Regions from separate parts of the Erysipelothrix rhusiopathiae genome, predicted to be linked through region 2. Evidence: a T-box and tRNA genes for the amino acid it is inferred to sense, from the RefSeq annotation. Region 2 holds a T-box; the other regions hold tRNA genes.
What was found. The T-box of region 2 lies ahead of leuS (leucine--tRNA ligase). A T-box ahead of a tRNA ligase gene usually reads a tRNA of that ligase, here a tRNA-Leu.
Positions count from the first base shown of each region.

Region 1 (4,984 bases), 210 kb from region 2:
CGATACATATATATAAGGAGGAATTTTTATGTTTTATCTAGGTTGTCATCTCTCATTTGCGAAAGGTTACGAAGCAATGGGACATGAATCACTTCGTATTGATGCCAATACGTTTCAGTTCTTCACGCGAAGTCCTCGCGGCGGAAAAGCAAAGCCCCTTAATCTTGAGGATTTAGGAAAACTTAATACTTTAATCGAAGCAAATAATTTCAAGCACATTCTTGCACATGCGCCATACACGATGAACCCATGCAGTAATAAGGATTATACGCGTGATTATGCCGAAGAACTGATGCGTGATGACTTGTCCCGTATGAGCCATATCAAAGGCAGTCTTTATAACTTCCATCCGGGAAGTCATGTAGGGCAAGGTGTTGAACCTGCGATTGTGATGATCTCCGATATGTTAAATCGTGTTTTAAACTCAGATCAAGAAACAATTGTCTTGCTTGAAACGATGGCAGGTAAAGGAACTGAAGTGGGTCGCACTTTTGAAGAAATTGCTGCGATTATTGAAAAAGTGAATGTTAAAGAAAAAATTGGAGTATGTTGGGATACATGCCATATCTATGATGCCGGTTATGATATCGTGAATGATTTAGATGGTGTCATCGAACACTTTGATGAAGTTGTTGGTTTAGATAAGCTGCATGCGATTCATATCAATGATAGTAAAAACCCCTTTAAGTCTCATAAAGATCGACATGAAAAAATTGGTCAAGGATCGATTGGTTTGGAAACATTTGAAAAAATTATAAACCACCCCAAATTACGTCATCTTCCCTTTTATCTTGAAACGCCACAAGATGATAACGATGGCTATAAAGCAGAGATTGAGCTCTTAAGATCAATTCGAAAATAACAACTTAAGGTTTATTTATGACATCTTACCCTTTTTTTGTATCGATTCGATTATAATTATTTATAATAGAGTCAGGAGGAACATCCGTGAATATAAAGGTTATTATTAATCCGAATCTTGAAGAAGATATCGTTTTAGAGTGTCGCGAAATGACACCTCAAATTGAGAAAATGATTCATACTTTGGATACCCAATCGATTAACGCGGTTCACCGCGGTAAGGATATTACACTTGATCTTGATGAAGTTTGTTTCTTCGAGACTGAAGACGATGCGGTTTATGTCCATACAGCAAAAGATTCATTTCGCACACATTATCGCCTATATGAGTTAGAGGCATCCTTGCCAAGTTCATTTATGCGAGCATCCAAATCAAGTATTGTGAATCTTAATCAGATTGATTCACTTGAACGTAATATTACTTCATCTCGAAGTGTTCAATTTTATAACAGTCATAAGATAACGTATGTATCACGCATGTATTTCCAACAAATTAAACAACGATTAAAGGAGGAGAGTATCTAATGAAAAAAAATGATTATTTCTGGGGCTTTGTCCTAGTCTTACTGGCATTTGGATTATTTGGTAGTGCATTTAATCTTTATAGTTTTGGTCCCAATGCATTTAAGATTGCATTTACGGTAGCCTTAGTAGCGTTCGCAATTTCAAATATGCCTAAGTTAAATTTCTTCGGGATTGTTTATCCACTTACTTTGGCGCTTTGGATTAACCGTGTTTATTTTAATATTCACGGAAATGGAGGAACCCTATTTTGGGCAAGTACATTTCTAGCTGTTGGTCTTTCCGTGATCTTCAAACGACGCAAACGGCACGTGAACTTTCAAAAGTATGAATCGTATCGTGAAAGTTCAAGCTATGCAACGGATGAAGATGGTAATCAATATGAGTATCACACAGGAACACAGAATAGTCGCAGTGGTTATCGCGATGACGACCATGCAGACTATATAAATATCGAAGCATTATTTACGGATCGTACGCGATACATCCGCTCAAAAAACTTTACCGGTGGTTATATCGATAATACCTTTGCTTCATTATCAATCTATTTTGATCAGGCTCAGTTTAACCCTGCAGGAGCACAACTTGAAGTAAGTTGCGCATTTGGTCAGGTAAAATTGTTTATTCCTTATAATATCAACGTTATTAATAATATTGATAATACACTTGCAAGTGTCAGTGATCCCCATCGAAATACAGTCGTTGATGGTCCTACATTAACCTTAACGGGTGATGTAACCCTTGGCGAAATCAAAATTGTGTACGTATAATCACTATTTAAGCGGTTTTAGGCCGCTTTTTTTATATTTTCATTCTTTTTTAATTTTTATTGAATTTGGGTATTGCTTTCTTAGAAATGGCTTGTTATAATCTATTAGCAATACAAAGTGAATACGCGGGCGTGGTGAAATTGGCAGACACACTAGACTTAGGATCTAGCGCTTCGGCATGGAGGTTCGAGTCCTCTCGCCCGCACCAATTATTAAATCACAGTCATTACTTCGGTAATGACTTTTTTTTGCGCTTATTCCGGTTAATTGTTTTTAAAAATAAGATTTGCTATAGTTTATTTAAAGGAGATTATTATGAAAACATCGATAAATCACCGCATCTCACAGTACCAAGAAAGCATTAATCAACACGACATGCCTTCAACGCACAAATATTTAATTGACACAATGAATGAGATTCAACGTAATTTCAAACTTGATTCATTCACGGCAAAATCCGTTCTGAATGGTTATCTTGATTACACTTACTTTTATTTTGATGATGATTTTCTTCGATCACAGGGTTTAAAACTCGGTCTGATTTTAAATCATCAAGCGATGACCTTTGAACTTTGGCTTATGGGACGGACAAAACCCATTCAAAAAAAATATTGGAACGTCTTCAAAGATACCCCACTTAATACTTTTGATGAGATGCCTCAGTGGTATATCGTCGCTAAGGATTTAGTGACCCATCCAAACTTTGAAGATCTTAATGCACTGACACAAACACTCCTTAAAGCGATTCCAATCGCTTATGAACAAATACACGCTTATCTCTAAGTTAAGAACATGCTTTACTTTTTTCATCACATTTACAAGTTCCCCTTCACACCAATGTATTATAATAATCATATAGAAAGAAGGAACTTCCATGAAACAATTTATAATAACTGATGATTTCTGGTCTTTATTTCCTGATGCTTGTTTTGGGATTGTACTTGCACACGATGTCCAAAACAAGGATCTTACCCCAGAAGCGATGACTGCAATTTCTAAATTTCTTGATGAGAGTCATCATGAAGCTCAAAAGTATCTTACCGAAGATGTTTTAAGTCAAAATGCTGTAGTTTCTGTATGGCGTGATGCATATCAAAAGTTTAAAACTAAAAAAGGAGCGCGTGTCTCGATTGAGGCTTTATTAAAGCGGGTTTCTAAGGGCAATACGATTGGATCAATCAATCCTCTCGTTGATATCTATAATGCAATCTCATTGACCTATGGGCTTCCTTGCGGTGGTGAAGACATTGATACTTTCGTTGGGGCATTACAATTAATTAAAACTCAAGGAAATGATTCCTTTATGGCTCTTGGTGATTCTGAACCTGATAATACACTCCCTGGAGAAATCGCATACGTTGATGATGTGGGTGCGGTTTGTCGTTGTTGGAATTGGCGTGATGGTCAACGCACCATGTTAACGGATGACACAACGAATGCATTCTTAATTATTGAGTGTGTCGATCCAACACGTCGCGACGATTTAGAGAAGGCTACCCACCACCTTGCAACATTTGTTGAACAACATCTTGGTGGGTCTGTAAAAAGCACTATCATGGACTACGAAAACGCGAGTCTCAATCTTGAATAAAAGATAATTTAAAAAGGAGAAGAAAATCATGGCACGTCCACAAACTAAAGAAACGCTGCTTGAAGCAGCAACTGTAAACTTTAATAAATTAAATGAATTTATCGATTCTTTGAGCGAAGAAGAGCGTAACGCTCCATTTGTACTTGAAGATCGAGATCGTAACTTACGTGACGTTTTATGTCATTTAATCGAATGGCATAAAATGATGATCCGATGGTATCAAATCGGTGTTATAGAAAATGGAATGCCGGATATTCCCGCAAAAGGATTCACATGGAAAACAACACCTGAACTAAATCATAAAATATGGGAAGCCTACCAAAATACAACATTAGAAGAGGCACTTACCGAAATTCAAAATACCCATGCAGAAGTTGTGAGTCGTATACATAACCATACGCAAGAATCATTATTTGATAGAAAGGTATACCCATTTACCAAAACAACAACCTTAGGTGCATATTTTATCAGTGCTACCTCCTCGCATTACGACTGGGCATTAAAAAAATTAAGAAAACAGTATAAAGCCATGAAGCGTGATACAATAGGGTAAAAGGAAGTGATACCATGAGTATTGATAATTGGTTTAATTTTCGTCCTAAAGTAGATCTTGATCGAGATCGGGAAAAATATCTCAAACAAGTCTTTCCACGTGGTGAGCAACAAAAGCAAATGATTCAAAACGTACTCCTTGAGTTATTTCCGAAACGAGATCAAAAAGAACTTCTGTATCATTACATTGTTTGTAAAGAAATCATAACCAATGATGCATTGGATCCTTTTGATCAAATTCATAAAATCGAAAAAGCACTTAAACGAGTTCGCCCTAAATTAGACTTTACCGAAACAGAAACGTTAACGAATCTGCTCTATATTGATGCTAATGAAATCGAAACTATCGATTCACAAAAACTATTAAATCGAGTTAGACATAAAGCCATCGTATGATGGCTTTTTATTTTATGTATCTATATTTTTGACTTCTTAATACTCGTTTTTTGTGTGATTGAAAGGATAAACTTGTAAGTCATCGATTCCTTATTTATGATGTGTATCGTTATTAAAGGAGATTTATTGTGTCTAATCATTTAAATTTAAGTCGTGTCGATGGGGATCTTTATATTGGTAAAGGTGCCGGAAAAGAAATTATGACATGTTTTAATCAAAGTAAACAAACAATTAAGATTGTATCCCCTTATGTTAATAAGGATTATGTACAAAAGTTAATTAAACAACATCA
Region 1 is NZ_LR134439.1:1,098,010-1,102,993, reverse strand. Features, by position in the region: gene EL194_RS05430 (deoxyribonuclease IV) at 29-862, shown strand; gene EL194_RS05425 (LytTR family DNA-binding domain-containing protein) at 949-1,386, shown strand; gene EL194_RS05420 (LiaF transmembrane domain-containing protein) at 1,386-2,153, shown strand; tRNA gene EL194_RS05415 (tRNA-Leu) at 2,279-2,361, shown strand; gene EL194_RS05410 (DUF7000 family protein) at 2,469-2,936, shown strand; gene EL194_RS05405 (B3/B4 domain-containing protein) at 3,028-3,744, shown strand; gene EL194_RS05400 (ClbS/DfsB family four-helix bundle protein) at 3,773-4,297, shown strand; gene EL194_RS05395 (hypothetical protein) at 4,312-4,692, shown strand; gene EL194_RS05390 (phospholipase D-like domain-containing protein) at 4,821-4,984, shown strand, end outside.
Region 1: it encodes a tRNA-Leu, which carries the amino acid that the T-box ahead of leuS (leucine--tRNA ligase) is inferred to sense. The anticodon was not compared.

Region 2 (4,984 bases):
TAGAAAAGGGATTTAGGTGTGGTATAATTGTATTTAAGTAAGGCAGGGATTTATATGACATATTTTAAATGTCCGAATTGTGGACAAGCATTGGAAGAACAGGATCGTTCATACGTATGTTCTAAGGGTCATCAGTTTGATCGGGCCAAGAGTGGTTATGTAAATTTGCTCATGTCTCAAAAAGATAAAATGAAGCAACATGGCGATGATAAGCAGATGGTTCGTGCCCGTAGAGATTTTTTAGATAAAGGTTATTATGGATTATTGCTTGAGCAGATTAAAAATGTCTTTGATAAGTTTTCGTGCAAGCAAATCTTGGATGCGGGATGCGGTGAGTGTTGGTATACAGAATCATTACTGAAACCCGAAAGGACGGTTTACGGTGTTGATATTTCGAAGAATGCGGTTGATTTAGGATCAAAGCGTAATTCTGATTTGACGCTCGCTGTTGGTAGTACCTTTGATTTACCGCTAATTAGTGATTCATTTGATGGATGTTTATCTGTTTTCGCCCCATTTAAAATTGAAGAAATCTTAAGGGTATTAAAAGAAGATGGCATTTTTATTCAGGTATTTCCACTTGCAAATCATTTGATGGAACTCAAAGAAATTGTTTATGACAAACCTTATGCAAACGATGTTGATGTGAAAATGTACGAGGGATTTCAATTGCTCGATGTGATGCAAATTAAAGGACCTATAGAAATTACATCGACAGAGGATATTTTAAATGTTTTTGCGATGACACCGTATGCACATCGTACACCTAAAGAAAATATTGAAAGACTGACGCAGTATTCACACCTAAATGTGGGCTTAGAGTTTGGTCTTGCAATTTATAGAAAAGAGACATTATGAAAAGACCTCAATTTATCGAAGAGTTTGTAGTGAGCAATGCTCGAGTGCTATTTTCGGAATTAAAACGCAATACACGGTATGAATCATGTTTGATTTATCAAGATCACGCATTGGTAAAATGTGAACAAGTTTGTTTTAGTAAATGTGAATTTGAGATGGATGCTTGTGATCGGGCAGAGTTTTTAGATGTCGTGTTTGACCGTTGTGACTTAAGCAATCATTCTCTACAAAAAAGTTATCTTTATCGATGTGAATTTCTTTCGTGTAAGTTAATGGCCAGTGAAATTTATGACAGCAAAGTTAAAGATGTCGTTTTTAAAGATACGCTAATGAATTTTATGAATTTATCACAATCAAGTTTTGAGAATGTTTTGTTTGATGGATGTCGACTTAATGAGTCGTCGTTGATGATGGCAAAGTATAAGAATATGAAGTTTAAAAATTGCGAGCTAACGGGTTTAAATCTATCCGATACACGCTGCAATGCTTTAGATTTAACCTCTTGTACATTTGATACGATTGTATATTCACCATCACTCATTAAAGGGATGCGCATTCGTGCAGATCAAGCGAGTGCGTTGATTGGTTATCTGGGTCTTATTATTGATTAACGAAAGGTGGTATTAAATATGAGTTTTATATCTTCGCTTTTTAAAACACGAACACCTAAACATATTTTAGAGGTTCGCAATCAAAAAGAATTTATAAATTATTTCTTAGAACTATTGCCGTTGTTAGGTTATGATTCGATTCAAGTTCCCGAATCAAAATATGCGCATGGCGTCAATGTTGTTGCAAAGAAAGATGGGATGCGTTGTGCATTTAAAATCGTATTTAATCCTAGAGAAGTAGGGACAGAGCCGATTTCAGAACTCGCAGCTGCATTAGTGTTCCATAAAGCAAAAATTGGTATTGTTGTTACAAACGGTGCGTTCACTGAAAAAGCAGAGCAATACTCAAACATTAAACGTATCAATCTCTGGGATGTTTATCACTTAGATAAGTTAGAAACAAGATTAAATTTATAGGAGGCTTTGATGAAGAAATTAGTGAATAAAGCTGTGAAAAAGGCGAATCGTAAACCATCAATGTTTTTGGCGGCGGGATTAATCGTAACCAATATTGTTCTTATGGCAATTGTTAAAGAAGGTTCTAAAAATGAAGAGGCGTAAGACGCCTCTTTTTAATGATTTGGTTTGTTGACTTTTAGTGATGTTTCAACTATTATTTAAGAAAGCGATGATAAGAAATAGTAGAAAATTAAAATAGCTAAGAGAACTGATGGTTGGTGCGAATCAGTGTATTAAGATTTTTGAACTCATCTTTGAGCATAATTTCTGAATCAGTAGGAAATTACGTCCCCTGCGTTAAAGGATTGAGAGTCTATCGAATATCGATAGGAATTAAGGTGGTACCGCGAGCAATTCGTCCTTTATAGGTACTTTTTTTTATGTTATAGGAGGATAAAAAATGTATAACCATTTAAAAATTGAGAAAAAATGGCAAAAATATTGGGATGAACATGAAACGTTTAAAACAGATGTTCATAACTTTGATTTACCGAAATACTATGTTTTAGACATGTTCCCATATCCATCAGGTAATGGACTGCATGTAGGTCATCCACGAGGATATACTGCCACGGATGTAATTGCACGTTATAAACGTATGAATGGTTTTAATGTATTACACCCAATGGGATGGGATGCTTTTGGTTTACCAGCAGAGCAATTTGCTTTGAAGACCGGTAATCACCCCAATGAATTTACAAAGCAAAACATCGCTCACTTTACCGATCAAATTAAAAGTCTGGGACTTTCCTATGATTGGAGTCGAGAAATCTCAACAACGGATCCAGGTTATTACAAATGGACTCAATGGATTTTCACAAAACTTTATGATATGGGATTGGCTTATGTTGATGAAAAGCCTGTAAACTTCTGTCCAGAATTGGGTACCGTTCTTGCAAATGAAGAGGTTATTGATGGCAAGAGTGAAGTTGGTGGTTTTGATGTAATTCGTATGCCGATGCGTCAATGGGTATTAAAAATTACAGAATATGCAGATCGTTTACTTGAAGATTTGGATTTAGTTGAATGGCCAGATTCAACAAAAGAAATGCAAATTAACTGGATTGGTCGCTCCGAAGGCTCCAATGTTATCTTTAAAATTGCAGATCATGATAAGGAATTTACAGTATTTACAACACGTGCGGATACATTATTTGGAAATACATACTGTGTTCTTGCGCCAGAACATCCTTTTGTGAAAGAAATTACAACAGCGGAAAATATTGACGAAGTCAATGCTTATGTTGAAAAAGTGTTACACAAGTCTGATTTAGAACGAACTGAACTGAATAAAGAAAAATCTGGTGTATTTACAGGTGCTTATGCAATTAATCCAGTTAATGGAAAAAAAGTGCCAATTTACATTGCAGACTATGTTCTTGCAGCATACGGTACGGGTGCGATTATGGCAGTACCTGCACACGATACACGTGACTTTGAGTTTGCTAAGAAATACAACCTTGAAATTATTCCAGTGATTGAGGGTGGCGATATTGCTGTTGAAGCGTACACCGGTGATGGAGTTCATATCAATTCTGGATTTTTAGATGGGATGGGTAAAGATGAAGCGATTGAAACAATGCAATCATGGTTGGTTGAAAATGGTTATGGTGAAGCGAAGACTACATATAAACTTCGTGACTGGTTATTTTCAAGACAACGTTATTGGGGAGAACCAATTCCAATTGTTCATTTAGAAGATGGAACCATGAGAACTGTTGAAATCGATGAACTTCCTTTGGAACTTCCAGAGGTTGAGCATTATAAACCGGCAAGTGATGGTCAGTCCCCACTTGCGAATGCAGGGGACTGGTTGGATGTTACCTTTGCAGATGGTACTAAGGGCCGTCGCGAAACAAATACAATGCCACAATGGGCAGGATCTTGCTGGTACTACTTACGCTATATTGACCCAGAAAACAATGAAGCGATTGGTGATCCAGAACTTCTAAAACATTGGATGCCCGTAGATCTTTATATGGGTGGTTCGGAGCATGCTGTACTCCACCTTCTTTATGCACGATTCTGGCATAAAGTACTCTTTGATTTAGGTGTTGTCGATACCAAAGAGCCATTTGGTAAGCTATACCACCAAGGCATGATTCTCGGTGCTAATAATGAGAAAATGAGTAAATCACGCGGAAATGTTGTGAATCCTGATGATATCGTTGAAAGTCACGGTGCGGATGCACTTCGTGTTTACGAAATGTTTATGGGACCATTGGATGGTGCTATTGCATGGAGTACACGTGGCCTTGATGGTATTCGTAAATGGCTTGATCGCGTTTACCGTTTAATGGTTGAGTCTGATAAAATTTCAGAAACCAATGATGGTAGTCTTGATTTTGTTTATAATCAAACCGTTCAAAAGGTTACACATGATATTGAAACATTTGGTATGAATACAGCGATTTCACAGTTAATGATTTTTGTGAATGAAGCATATAAAGCAGAGACACTTTATAAAGAGTATGCACTTGGTTTTATCAAGATGCTCGCTTGTTTCGCACCTCATTTGGGTGAAGAACTTTACGAAATTGTATCTGGAAATGGGGATATTAGTTACGAACCATGGCCTACATTTGATCCAAGTAAATTAGTACTTGATGAATTAGAGATTGTTGTTCAAATTAACGGTAAGGTACGCGCTAAATTCGTTGCACCAAATAATTTACCAGAAGATGAATTAAAAGCTCTTGTATATGATCAAGCTCAAGTTCAAAAGAATCTTGAAGGCATGACCGTAATCAAAGAAATTGTAATTAAAAATAAAATTGTTAACTTGGTTGTTAAACCAAACTAAAGCAGACGAAAGTCTGCTTTTTTTTTATTTTCTTGATAGGAAATGTTTGTGTTGCACTTTAATTAAAAGTGGGTGATATATGAAAAGTATTGTTTTGGCCTATGGATATGTCATTTTGGTCATGATGTTGTTTCTTTCGATTGTGTCGTTTTCTGTTTTCAAACGTGAATATCAACAAAAACGATTTCAATTCCGAAATGCTTTGGAAATTCTAATCCAAGAAATGCATCCTGATGATAATCTTAAAACTGTT
Region 2 is NZ_LR134439.1:888,577-893,560, forward strand. Features, by position in the region: gene EL194_RS04300 (putative RNA methyltransferase) at 55-858, shown strand; gene EL194_RS04305 (pentapeptide repeat-containing protein) at 855-1,469, shown strand; gene EL194_RS04310 (restriction endonuclease) at 1,488-1,886, shown strand; gene EL194_RS08695 (hypothetical protein) at 1,896-2,030, shown strand; T-box leader at 2,089-2,294, shown strand; gene leuS (leucine--tRNA ligase) at 2,329-4,731, shown strand; gene EL194_RS04320 (hypothetical protein) at 4,811-4,984, shown strand, end outside.

Region 3 (4,984 bases), 200 kb from region 2:
AGAAGACTGCATATTTAAAAGTCCGTTTAAATCATAAGGCCCACAAAATAGTGCAATCCCTTTAACATGACTCGGGTTTAACGTAACACTTTGATCAAGCTTTTGTGCATACTGTGAATCAACCTGAACCATCATGTACTGAGATATAATGTGTGCCCCCGCTGAATCCCCCGCTAAAATGATATTATTCATATCCAAACCAAAAAGGTCTGCATGAGATTCAAGATAACTAATCGCTTCACCAACTTGATGAACTGGAGAAGGGTAAACTGCTTCTGGCGCTAAATCATAGTTGAGATTGATGACTCGATATCCTTGGTTGGCTAATTGGACTGCATACTCATAATTATCATGCTTATCGCCGCCTACAAACGCACCCCCGTGAACCCAAATGACTGTAGGGAGCTTTTGTGTGTTCTTCGGACCGAAAAGATCAAAAGTATTGCGGCCAGCCGTTGATTCATAGGTCAAATCTGTGTAAACACGAACTTCTGACTCAATTACTTCATACCCATCCGGTTTAACCGCCAACCCCCCTTCAAACACTCTTCGAATTAAAAAAGCAGAAGGTGCTGGATCGACAATAAAATATACCGCAACACCACCAACAATTAATAAAACTAACGCTAATACGGCTAAAAGACCACGTTTTATACTCGCCCGATTCATCGAATCACATCCACGTGCAAGCCTTCAAGCACATCAAAAGTACTTTGATTTAAAATTGGATCATAACTATCTGTGCACGCTGTATCCACAATAATTCGCGCCTCAGGACATGCAGTTTTTGCAATGACACAGGTACTGATAACACAAATGTTTGAAACTAAGCCCATCACCTCTATCACATCGTAATTTTTCTTATCTAAATAATTTCCCAACTCTAAAGAAGCAAAAGTTGGTTTATTAAAGATAATCGTATCCGGTTTAATAAAGGGCTTTAAACGGATATCAAGTTCCCATCCATTTGATCCCAAAATACAATGTTCAATCGGTAAGCGGCGTCCTTCTTGTGTTTCAAGATAATTAGAACCATGGGTATCACGTGTAAAAACTAGGTCACAATCTTGTTCTTTTTCTAATTTTTGAAGAATATTCAACACCACTTGATTTGCTCCTTCAAAACCAAGCGTCCCCGATACAAAGTCATTTTGAACATCAACGATAATGTTTAATTTTTTCATATTGTCCACCCTTTTTATTTTATTGTAACATAAAAAAGTCCTCGAAGGAGGACTATGCTTTCTCAAGCCAATGTGACGCTTTTGAGTATAGAAGTGTAAGAACCATTGGACTAATCCACGTAACGGAGTAGCTCCAGTATACCCAATCAATAGAATGATTGATTCGCATCATAATGAACAAGAATATTTGTCTTAGAATTGTGAAACATGAAATCATAATTATCATCGGAACCATTGTAAGTCCTGCACCTCTTAATGCACCACTTAAAATACTTGTTGTGCTGAGTGCAAAATAGAACGGAACCATAATCCGCAACATACGTGCACCATACATAATAACCATTGGCTCCGGTGAAAAGAAAGCAATCAGCTGATCTGCATAGATAAAGGTCGGAATTCCAATAACAATCACAATCCCTACCGCTAAAATTAATGCAGTACGAACGCCTTCCATAATGCGATCTTTACGTCCCGCACCTAAATTTTGACCTGTGAAGGTTGTAATTGTGAGTGAAAAACTCTGCGTTGGCATTGATAAAAATGCATTAAACTTATCTGCTGCACTAAAACCAGCAACCGCGGCAGATCCAAACGCATTAATATATGATTGAACCAAAACATTTGAGAATGAAACAACCGTCTGTTGAATTCCAGTAGGAATTCCAAGACGAATAATTTCATAAAGTTTATCACGGTGTATACGAATATCAGCCATCTTTAGTTGATAAATATCCTCAACACGTAATAAGTGAATCCAAACTAAGATTGCGGATGTAAGTTGTGCAATCAGCGTCGCAACCGCAACTCCTAAAATTCCCATATCAAACACAATCACAAATAATAAATCCAAGGATACATTAATGAGACTTGAAATACATAGATAAATCAAAGGATTGCGTGAATCTCCGATTGCTCGTAAAATTCCAGCCCCGGAATTATAGATAACAAGACCGGTTACACCCCAAAAATAAACTCTTAGATAAAGGGTTGCAGGTTCCATAATATTCGCAGGTGTCTTGAGCCACCCTAAAAATATTGGAGACATTACCGAACCGAAAAAAGTAAGAAAAATACTTACAATTAACGAAAATGCCATAAAGGTATGAATTGAATCATGCAATTCTTCATCTTTTTTCGCTCCAAAATAGCGAGAAATAAGAATACCAGCACCCGTTGAAATCCCCATAAACAACCCAATAATAACATTACTCAATGGTGTACTTGCTCCAACTGCGGCAAGTGCTTCTTCACCAACATAGTTTCCAACCACAAAGGAATCAACGGTATTGTATAATTGTTGGAATAGATTCCCAATCAAAAGCGGTATTGAAAACAAAAGCATTTCTTTCCAAATGACGCCCTCTGTCATTGACGTCTTTTTATGAATTTTCATTATAACCTTCCTTCTTAACCATAAATATTATACACGATATTTTACGTAAATCATTAAATTAGCCACTTTTAATCTTGCACATTGTTTATTCCAATGCTATAATACAAAAGCAGTTAATAGCAATGCACCAGTGGCGGAATCGGTAGACGCGCACGCTTGAGGGGCGTGTGACGCAAGTCGTGTAAGTTCAAATCTTATCTGGTGCACCAAATATATATTTTACAAAATCAACTTCGGTTGATTTTTTTTATGTTTAAGGTGCATTACAATAAAAAAGAGGACCTGAGTCCTCTTTTTTATTGTCGTTGTTCAACGACTTTAGACATAATGCGATACCCTTGGTAAAATCCACCAAAACCTCCGATAAGCAAGAAGTTGATCACACCTACAATATGAACATAATTATGATCTAAGGGTGAAGAAAGCCATGCCCCTAAATTATTAAAACCAATACCGATACACATTGTCATGGCTAACATTGCTAAAATATGCTGTTGGTCATCATTATGAGTATACAAAGCATAACAATTCACAAATGTAATTGCTAAATACATTGCACCCAGTTCTCGTTGCCAGCCGTAGTCAAAACCCCATATCGAGTTCGCAATCATATAACTTGGGAATATCAAATGAGATAACGCTGCCATAAAAAACACAGCCGTCATAACCGTTAAATACCCTTTTCTTCTCTTCATCAATCCAGCTCCCCTACATTTCCTTAATTATAGAGAAGATAAGCTAATGGTTCAAGTGCCATACCCGTACGACTTAAAATAACCAAATAAACTATTTTCTAATTTTATACGTTTTCTCAGAAAACAATCGAACACAGAGTACACCGATAATGAAATATAACGCCGTTATGATTGAAAGCCACAAATTCAAATTTGGAATATCGCTTAAACGATTGCCATTATAAGCAACCATGACCACAAGAACTTTCACTAAATTATATAGGAATCCTTTTTCTTGCATCGATTCATTATAAGGTTGTAATGTGTAATACATTAGTAAATTATGAACACTGAAAAAAACACTTAAAAGCACTAAGGTAATAATAAAAATTTGAACTTCACCACGTATCGGAATAATTAATTGTATCCCAACCATAAAAGCTACACCTATAATTATGGGTATAAGCGGAATCATATTTAGAAACACAAGTGTCCCTAAACGCCCTACAAACTGTTTCCAAATAATTTCAGGTCGTCGATAAAACGCATAGTTCAATAATTTTGAATCACAATTTAGATAGTATGCACGGGTCATTGACTCCCCAATATTCAGGAGATAGACGATAAAAATATAAGGTCCAATCGATTTAAACATTTCAGTTGAAAATGGATACCAAACTTGAAAATACATCTCTGGGAAAAACGATCTCAGAATTGTTAGGCTTATAACACTAACAACCACCACTGCAAGGATAACTAAAAATCTAAAACGTAGCGGTTTAAACCAGAGTCGTCGATGCCGTTCTAAGAAAAGACGATTCAGAAGGCCATAACCTTCATAGAGATTGATAACTTTATCAGATTGATCAAGATTATAATCATCATCAATTCGTAAAACCGTTTGACTTGATTTGAGGTTGATTGACGCTAAACTCTCCTCTGGACTTATCTGTTGAAGCATATAGAGCCCATATGATTCATGAATTTGAACTTCTCGAACTGGAATACGAACCGTAAACGTAATCGCCATCAAAACAATGATACCCGTTAAGAAATAGAACACGACCATCGATAAGTAATTGGCAAATAATAATGCACCAAAACTAAGTACTAAACCAAGCACAAATACCGTCTTATACTTACCACTTATTTTCTTATGGTAACGGTTAAAATAGGCAAGATCTAGCCCCTCCGCAACAATCTTTGTCCCTAATACCACAAGAACCATCATAAATGCCGTTAACACACTTTGGTCATACATCACGACCGTAAACATAATAGCAATACAATAAAGTATGCGTTCAATGATGTCATGATGCAAACGGAAATGATAATAAGATTTAAAGTCAACTTTGAAAGAACGAATTAAGGTCCATTTTTCAATCGAATCATCACTTGAAATTGTGGTCACACACGCTCTTATGATTACCAATAGAAACCAAATAAATTCAACGGGCACTTGTGGTAATGCTTGAGCAAGTATCCCAAAAATAAGAAATAAGTAAATAAACTGATTCGCAATCATTTTAAGATAATGAAGAACCGTTACAATACGACCAAGCTTCTTTTTTCGTTCTGTATTCTCATAGACGTTAGCATAAATAACCTTTCGTAATGGTTTAATCGAACGCAGATAGTATAGAAATCGATTTGTTCGATTTACAACGTTAATATCTTTTAGGACACTATGATTCATGATTATCACTTAAGATATCAATAATATCTTCCTCAAA
Region 3 is NZ_LR134439.1:691,567-696,550, reverse strand. Features, by position in the region: gene EL194_RS03500 (alpha/beta hydrolase) at 1-669, opposite strand, end outside; gene EL194_RS03495 (cysteine hydrolase family protein) at 666-1,184, opposite strand; gene EL194_RS03490 (MATE family efflux transporter) at 1,237-2,577, opposite strand; tRNA gene EL194_RS03485 (tRNA-Leu) at 2,702-2,786, shown strand; gene EL194_RS03480 (hypothetical protein) at 2,874-3,272, opposite strand; gene EL194_RS03475 (hypothetical protein) at 3,364-4,947, opposite strand; gene EL194_RS03470 (ABC transporter ATP-binding protein) at 4,937-4,984, opposite strand, start outside.
Region 3: it encodes a tRNA-Leu, which carries the amino acid that the T-box ahead of leuS (leucine--tRNA ligase) is inferred to sense. The anticodon was not compared.

Region 4 (4,984 bases), 480 kb from region 2:
TACAAGGGTATCTTGTTTTTATAGGTTGGATACTCCTCTGTTTCGTAATATTATTTAAAATTTCTAGTCAAATAGATTTCAAATAATTACCTCTTTCAATCCAATTGGATTTGCTAAAACAAATACTGGACCGGCTACAATGTTATAGACAAATCTGTTAGTTAATATAAAATAACAGAAAGAGGATATTATCATGGAAAAAAGAACAAGAAGAAAATTTACTGATGAATTTAAAACACAAATTGTGAAATTGTATCAAGGTGGAAGATCTGCAGGTGACCTTGCGCGCGATTACGATTTGAATGAACAGCTGGTGTACCGATGGGTAAAACAACAGACTACTTCAGGATCTTTCAAAGCTGCTGTTAATAGAACTGACGAAGAAAATGAACTTATAAAGCTTCGAAAAGAAAACCAACAGTTAAAAATGGAAAATGATATTTTAAAGCAAGCGGCGCTGCCTCCTGTACTCTTCGAGTTTCGGGGCATAGTAGTACATTGATTATGGGACGAAAATAGAGATTATACGTAATAATTCGGATAAATATTCAATTTCTTCAATGTGTAAATATCTAAATGTAGCAAGAAGCGCAATCTATTCATACAGGCCAAAGATAAAAGAGTTTGATCACTTTGAAGATGAAGTTATTGATGTATTTTATAAGAGTCATTCGATATATGGCAGTAGAAAAATCAGGGCTGAGCTTCAAAGAAAAAGAATAAATACATCACGACGCAGTATATCAAGAATTATGAGAAAACATGAACTGGTGTCAGTTTATACTAAAAAGAAGTATCGAAATCATTCATCTGATGTCAACGAATCAAAAATTGAAAATTTAGTAAACCGAGATTTCAATGATAGAAGTAAGTTGCAGGTTGTTGTCAGTGATTTGACTTATGTAAGAGTTGGGAATAACTGGAATTATATTTGCATACTTTTAGACCTTCATGCGCGAGAAATAATTGGATCAAGTTGTGGTGAAAGGAAAACGCCATCTCTTGTCCTGGATGCCTTTACGAAAGTAGGCGGAAATCTATCTAATATAAAATATTTTCATACCGATAGAGGTTCAGAGTTCAAGAATTACAGCATTGGCGAAATGCTTGGAGCATTTGGGATTACACGATCACTTAGTGCGAAGGGTACACCTAATGACAATGCAGTAGCGGAAGCCACATTCAAGATTATTAAAACAGAGTTTGTAAGGAGACGATCATTTGAGAGTCTCGATGAGTTAAAGGAAGAATTATCGACATACATTTATTGGTTCAATCACAAACGCATTCACTCGACTCTGGGTTATTTGAGGCCAGTCGAATACCAACAAAGACTAACTAGTGATTTTGTCTAAAAAAGTGTTGCCATACCAAATATCAGTCTTATTACTATCAGTATAGATAGGGTAAAGATTCTTTACTTCAGGGATTTCTCCACTATTTAGTCGCTTATTTGTGCTTCTTTCATTAGCATTCGTTTCTTCTATCTTCTCTTTATCGTCTAAAGAATCACTAGGAAATTGAAAGTATTCATCTTCAATCATGTACATAAAAAATAAGTTTGGCTTTCTTAATCCCTGTCTTACTTCTTCTAGCAACCCATGTTCTTTTAATGCTTCCATTGCTTTAATTACTGTAGGTTTACTGACTTGTAACATGCGCATCATCTCTTCACGCGTATAGATGAGATATACTTCCCCATCATCAGTTAACCATCTGTTTTTTAGTGATAACTCGTGTCTATCTTTTAGCATGGCATAAAGTAACCGCGCATCACTATTTAAATCTTTAAACTCATCTGTAAACAGAAATTTAGGAACTTGAAAAAATGTACTATTAATCACATCACTAACATGAAATCGTCTTCTTTGCGTCATAATTACCCCTTCTTTCTTAATTCTTTGATGCATGCACTTACACATGAAATGTATTCAAGAACCTATAGATTCCTGCATCAATATAGATCTATGTCTCAACTTTAATCATTAAATTAAAGAAAAATGAAAAATAGTGTATTTGATTGCTGGATGTTGCAATATTCGCGTTGATTTTGAGTTGAGTTTACCTTATAATATTTTTACAAGCGGTCAGTTAATCTGGACACGCTTAAAAGCACAATTTACGCAATTATAAATTGCATATTGTGGTGAATCACTTATTAGATAGTGCGAATATCTAATAAGGTTGTAACGCAGGTTGGAGCCGTAAAGGCTCTTTTTTTTGCGTTTACTTAAACTCACCATATTATTGATGATTTCTTTCAATGTCACTCCAAGATTATTTAGGAGTTCATCAACAATATCTAATCGAACACCTCCAGAATTTGGATATTTTAGTTTCTGAATTGTCGAGTGTGAAACACCTGCTTTTTTGGCAAACCCTCTAACAGTCAAACCGTTTTTTTTTACTTCATCAGCCACAAACTCAGAAAGTATAAATCTGAGTGGCTTTCTTTCCATTTCATCACCTCCATAAGCACAAAAAAACTCTTGATTTAGATAAAATCAAGAGTCTGTATTTATGCATATGGTGCCCGAGGACGGACTCGAACCGTCATGAGTTTTACCTCGCTGGATTTTGAGTCCAGTGCGTCTACCGATTTCACCACTCGGGCTTGTTGTTTGCTTAATAATAATATCTTAAAAGGGGCTTAAATGCAACCTAAAACTTAAAGTATTTCACATTAATAACGAATTTATTTATTTCCAATGAAAATAAAAGAGTTCACGTATGTGAACCCTTCTATTTCTTTAAAATTTGATCTTTTAATACTTGGTATTGTTCTTTATTAATCTCGAGGGGTTCATGGCGCATAGCACGTTCAATTTCAGTAAGTGCGCGTTGGTCATGACCATTTTCTTCCAAGATCATCGCTTTACGGAAATACCAAACACCTTTAAGTTCCTCGGGGGATTGTTCGATCAAGGTGTCAATGGCAGCTAGTGAGTCCATATCGTGATTAATAAAAATTGATTCATCCAAATCCAGTTTCTCAAGAAGCTGGGTGCGATTATCCATATCTGATTCACGAATAAAGGTACGCAATGCTTCAAGTGCTTGTTTGGTGGATTCAACTTCATCACGCATCAATGCATATTCATAAAGTTTCATTAAGTACTCTAATTTTTGATTGCGGTTCATATGAAGTTTCTCCATACCCTGCGCAATGCTTTGAACCTGCTCACTGTCATTTACACTCATAAAATAATTAAGTTTAAAGAAGTTACGGTTAAATGTGGGGATGGTCAGCTTCGCAAGCCAACTATCAATGTTTTTCGTGAAGGTTGGGGTGTCACTTTCCATAAATGCTTTCATTGCCTTATCACTCGCTTTTTTACCCAGTAATCGGATTAAAAGTTGGATTGCGATAAATGCAACGACAAAGATCATAAATATTTTTAAGTAATCCATGGCTTCCTCCTATTTGGAATATCTAGTACTATAATAGACTATTTCACGTAATAATGAAATCCCTATCACCATTATTCGAAGCTTTCAAATTCGATAATCCCACATGCGACCCCAAGCATTTCCGGATGTTTGTATGCATCACGTTGTAATTGAGTTGTTTTGGCCATGCGACTGATTTCATACATATCGGTTGTCCCATAGATGCGTTCCAGTGCTTGATATCGGTTATGTGATGAAGCAATTACTTCAAAGCGATTTCCAAACTGAACGATATGGCTGTTTGGATCACCAATTAAAGCCATAATACCGCGATGAATTAACCATGTTCGGGTAATAAACGCTTTAAAATGATGTTCGGGGAAGGTCTTTGTAAAGAAGTCATGTGCTTGCTTGAGGGATGCATCGATGGCTTGTGGTGATAAATCGGCATCACGTTTGATGTGGATGTTAAGCATCATGGTGTATTCAGGAAAACGGTGTTTTTGTTGTTGGGGTAAGTGCATGGTGTCATGACCACTTCGTTCAATCTCCGCATAACTGAAGGGAAAGATTTGATAGCGCAAACTTCCAAGTTCAAACATTTCAAAACGGAACATAAAGCGTAACCAGATGACATCACTATCGCTGAGTCCATAATGATCATTGGATTTATGATAACGTTCAATACGATAGTTTAGGTCTTGAATGCTGGCGTTAAAGATTGCATCGTCAATACCACGCTGAATATATTGTGCTTTGAGCTCAGGAAGCATATAAAGCGTTCGCATGAGCCGTTCTTGGGGATTGAGTTTCAAGATAGGGAGTGCATTCTTTTCACCCGTATACGGCTTCTCACAGGTTTCCAAGACATATTGATAGTTATCATATTGTGAGATTAGGATTGAAATTGCATCGTCATTAAACTGTGCTGTTTTTAATAGTTTCTTAAGCATTAGGCCACCTCTTTCATAATTTGGAAAAAAAAGACATCATGAAGATGTCTTTTAAGCATTAATTGAGAAAATATCTTCAGACTCGGGTGTTACCGATTCCCCTTCTTTAAGAAGCGTAATGGATTGACCTGAAGTTAGAATAAAAGGACTTATTAAAGATTTTCCGTTTTCACGGATATAATCAAGATCCACAGTGGTTAACAGATCACCTTGGTTAACCTTATCCCCTTGCTTCACAACACCATTAAATCCTTTACCATTAAGTTCCACCGTATCAATTCCTAAATGAATTAACATCTCCACACCACTTGCATCCGTAATGCCAAAGGCATGACCTGTAGGAAAGACTAAGGTTACATCACCACTGATGGGTGCATAGACCTTCCCCTCAGTAAGTTCAAGGGCATAGCCATCCCCCATCATTTTGGTTGAGAACACTTGATCTGGTACATCCTTAAGGGCTAAGACGGTACCGGTACCAAATGAACGGTATGATTCTTTATTTTTTTTAAACAAACCAAACATAATATCGTCCTCCAATCGGTTTCTCTAATTTTATCATATTATTTTAAAAATATAATTGCTAAGTGTTTGAAATTTACGCATAAATTTCGTAAACGATTTCGGATATGGCGACTAAG
Region 4 is NZ_LR134439.1:1,365,120-1,370,103, reverse strand. Features, by position in the region: gene EL194_RS06685 (hypothetical protein) at 1-86, shown strand, start outside; partial or broken gene EL194_RS06680 (IS3 family transposase) at 188-1,355, shown strand; gene EL194_RS06675 (replication initiator protein A) at 1,335-1,910, opposite strand; gene EL194_RS06670 (helix-turn-helix domain-containing protein) at 2,088-2,459, opposite strand; tRNA gene EL194_RS06665 (tRNA-Leu) at 2,528-2,614, opposite strand; gene EL194_RS06660 (hypothetical protein) at 2,743-3,411, opposite strand; gene EL194_RS06655 (acyltransferase domain-containing protein) at 3,483-4,343, opposite strand; gene EL194_RS06650 (PTS sugar transporter subunit IIA) at 4,395-4,868, opposite strand; gene pepD (beta-Ala-His dipeptidase) at 4,980-4,984, opposite strand, start outside.
Region 4: it encodes a tRNA-Leu, which carries the amino acid that the T-box ahead of leuS (leucine--tRNA ligase) is inferred to sense. The anticodon was not compared.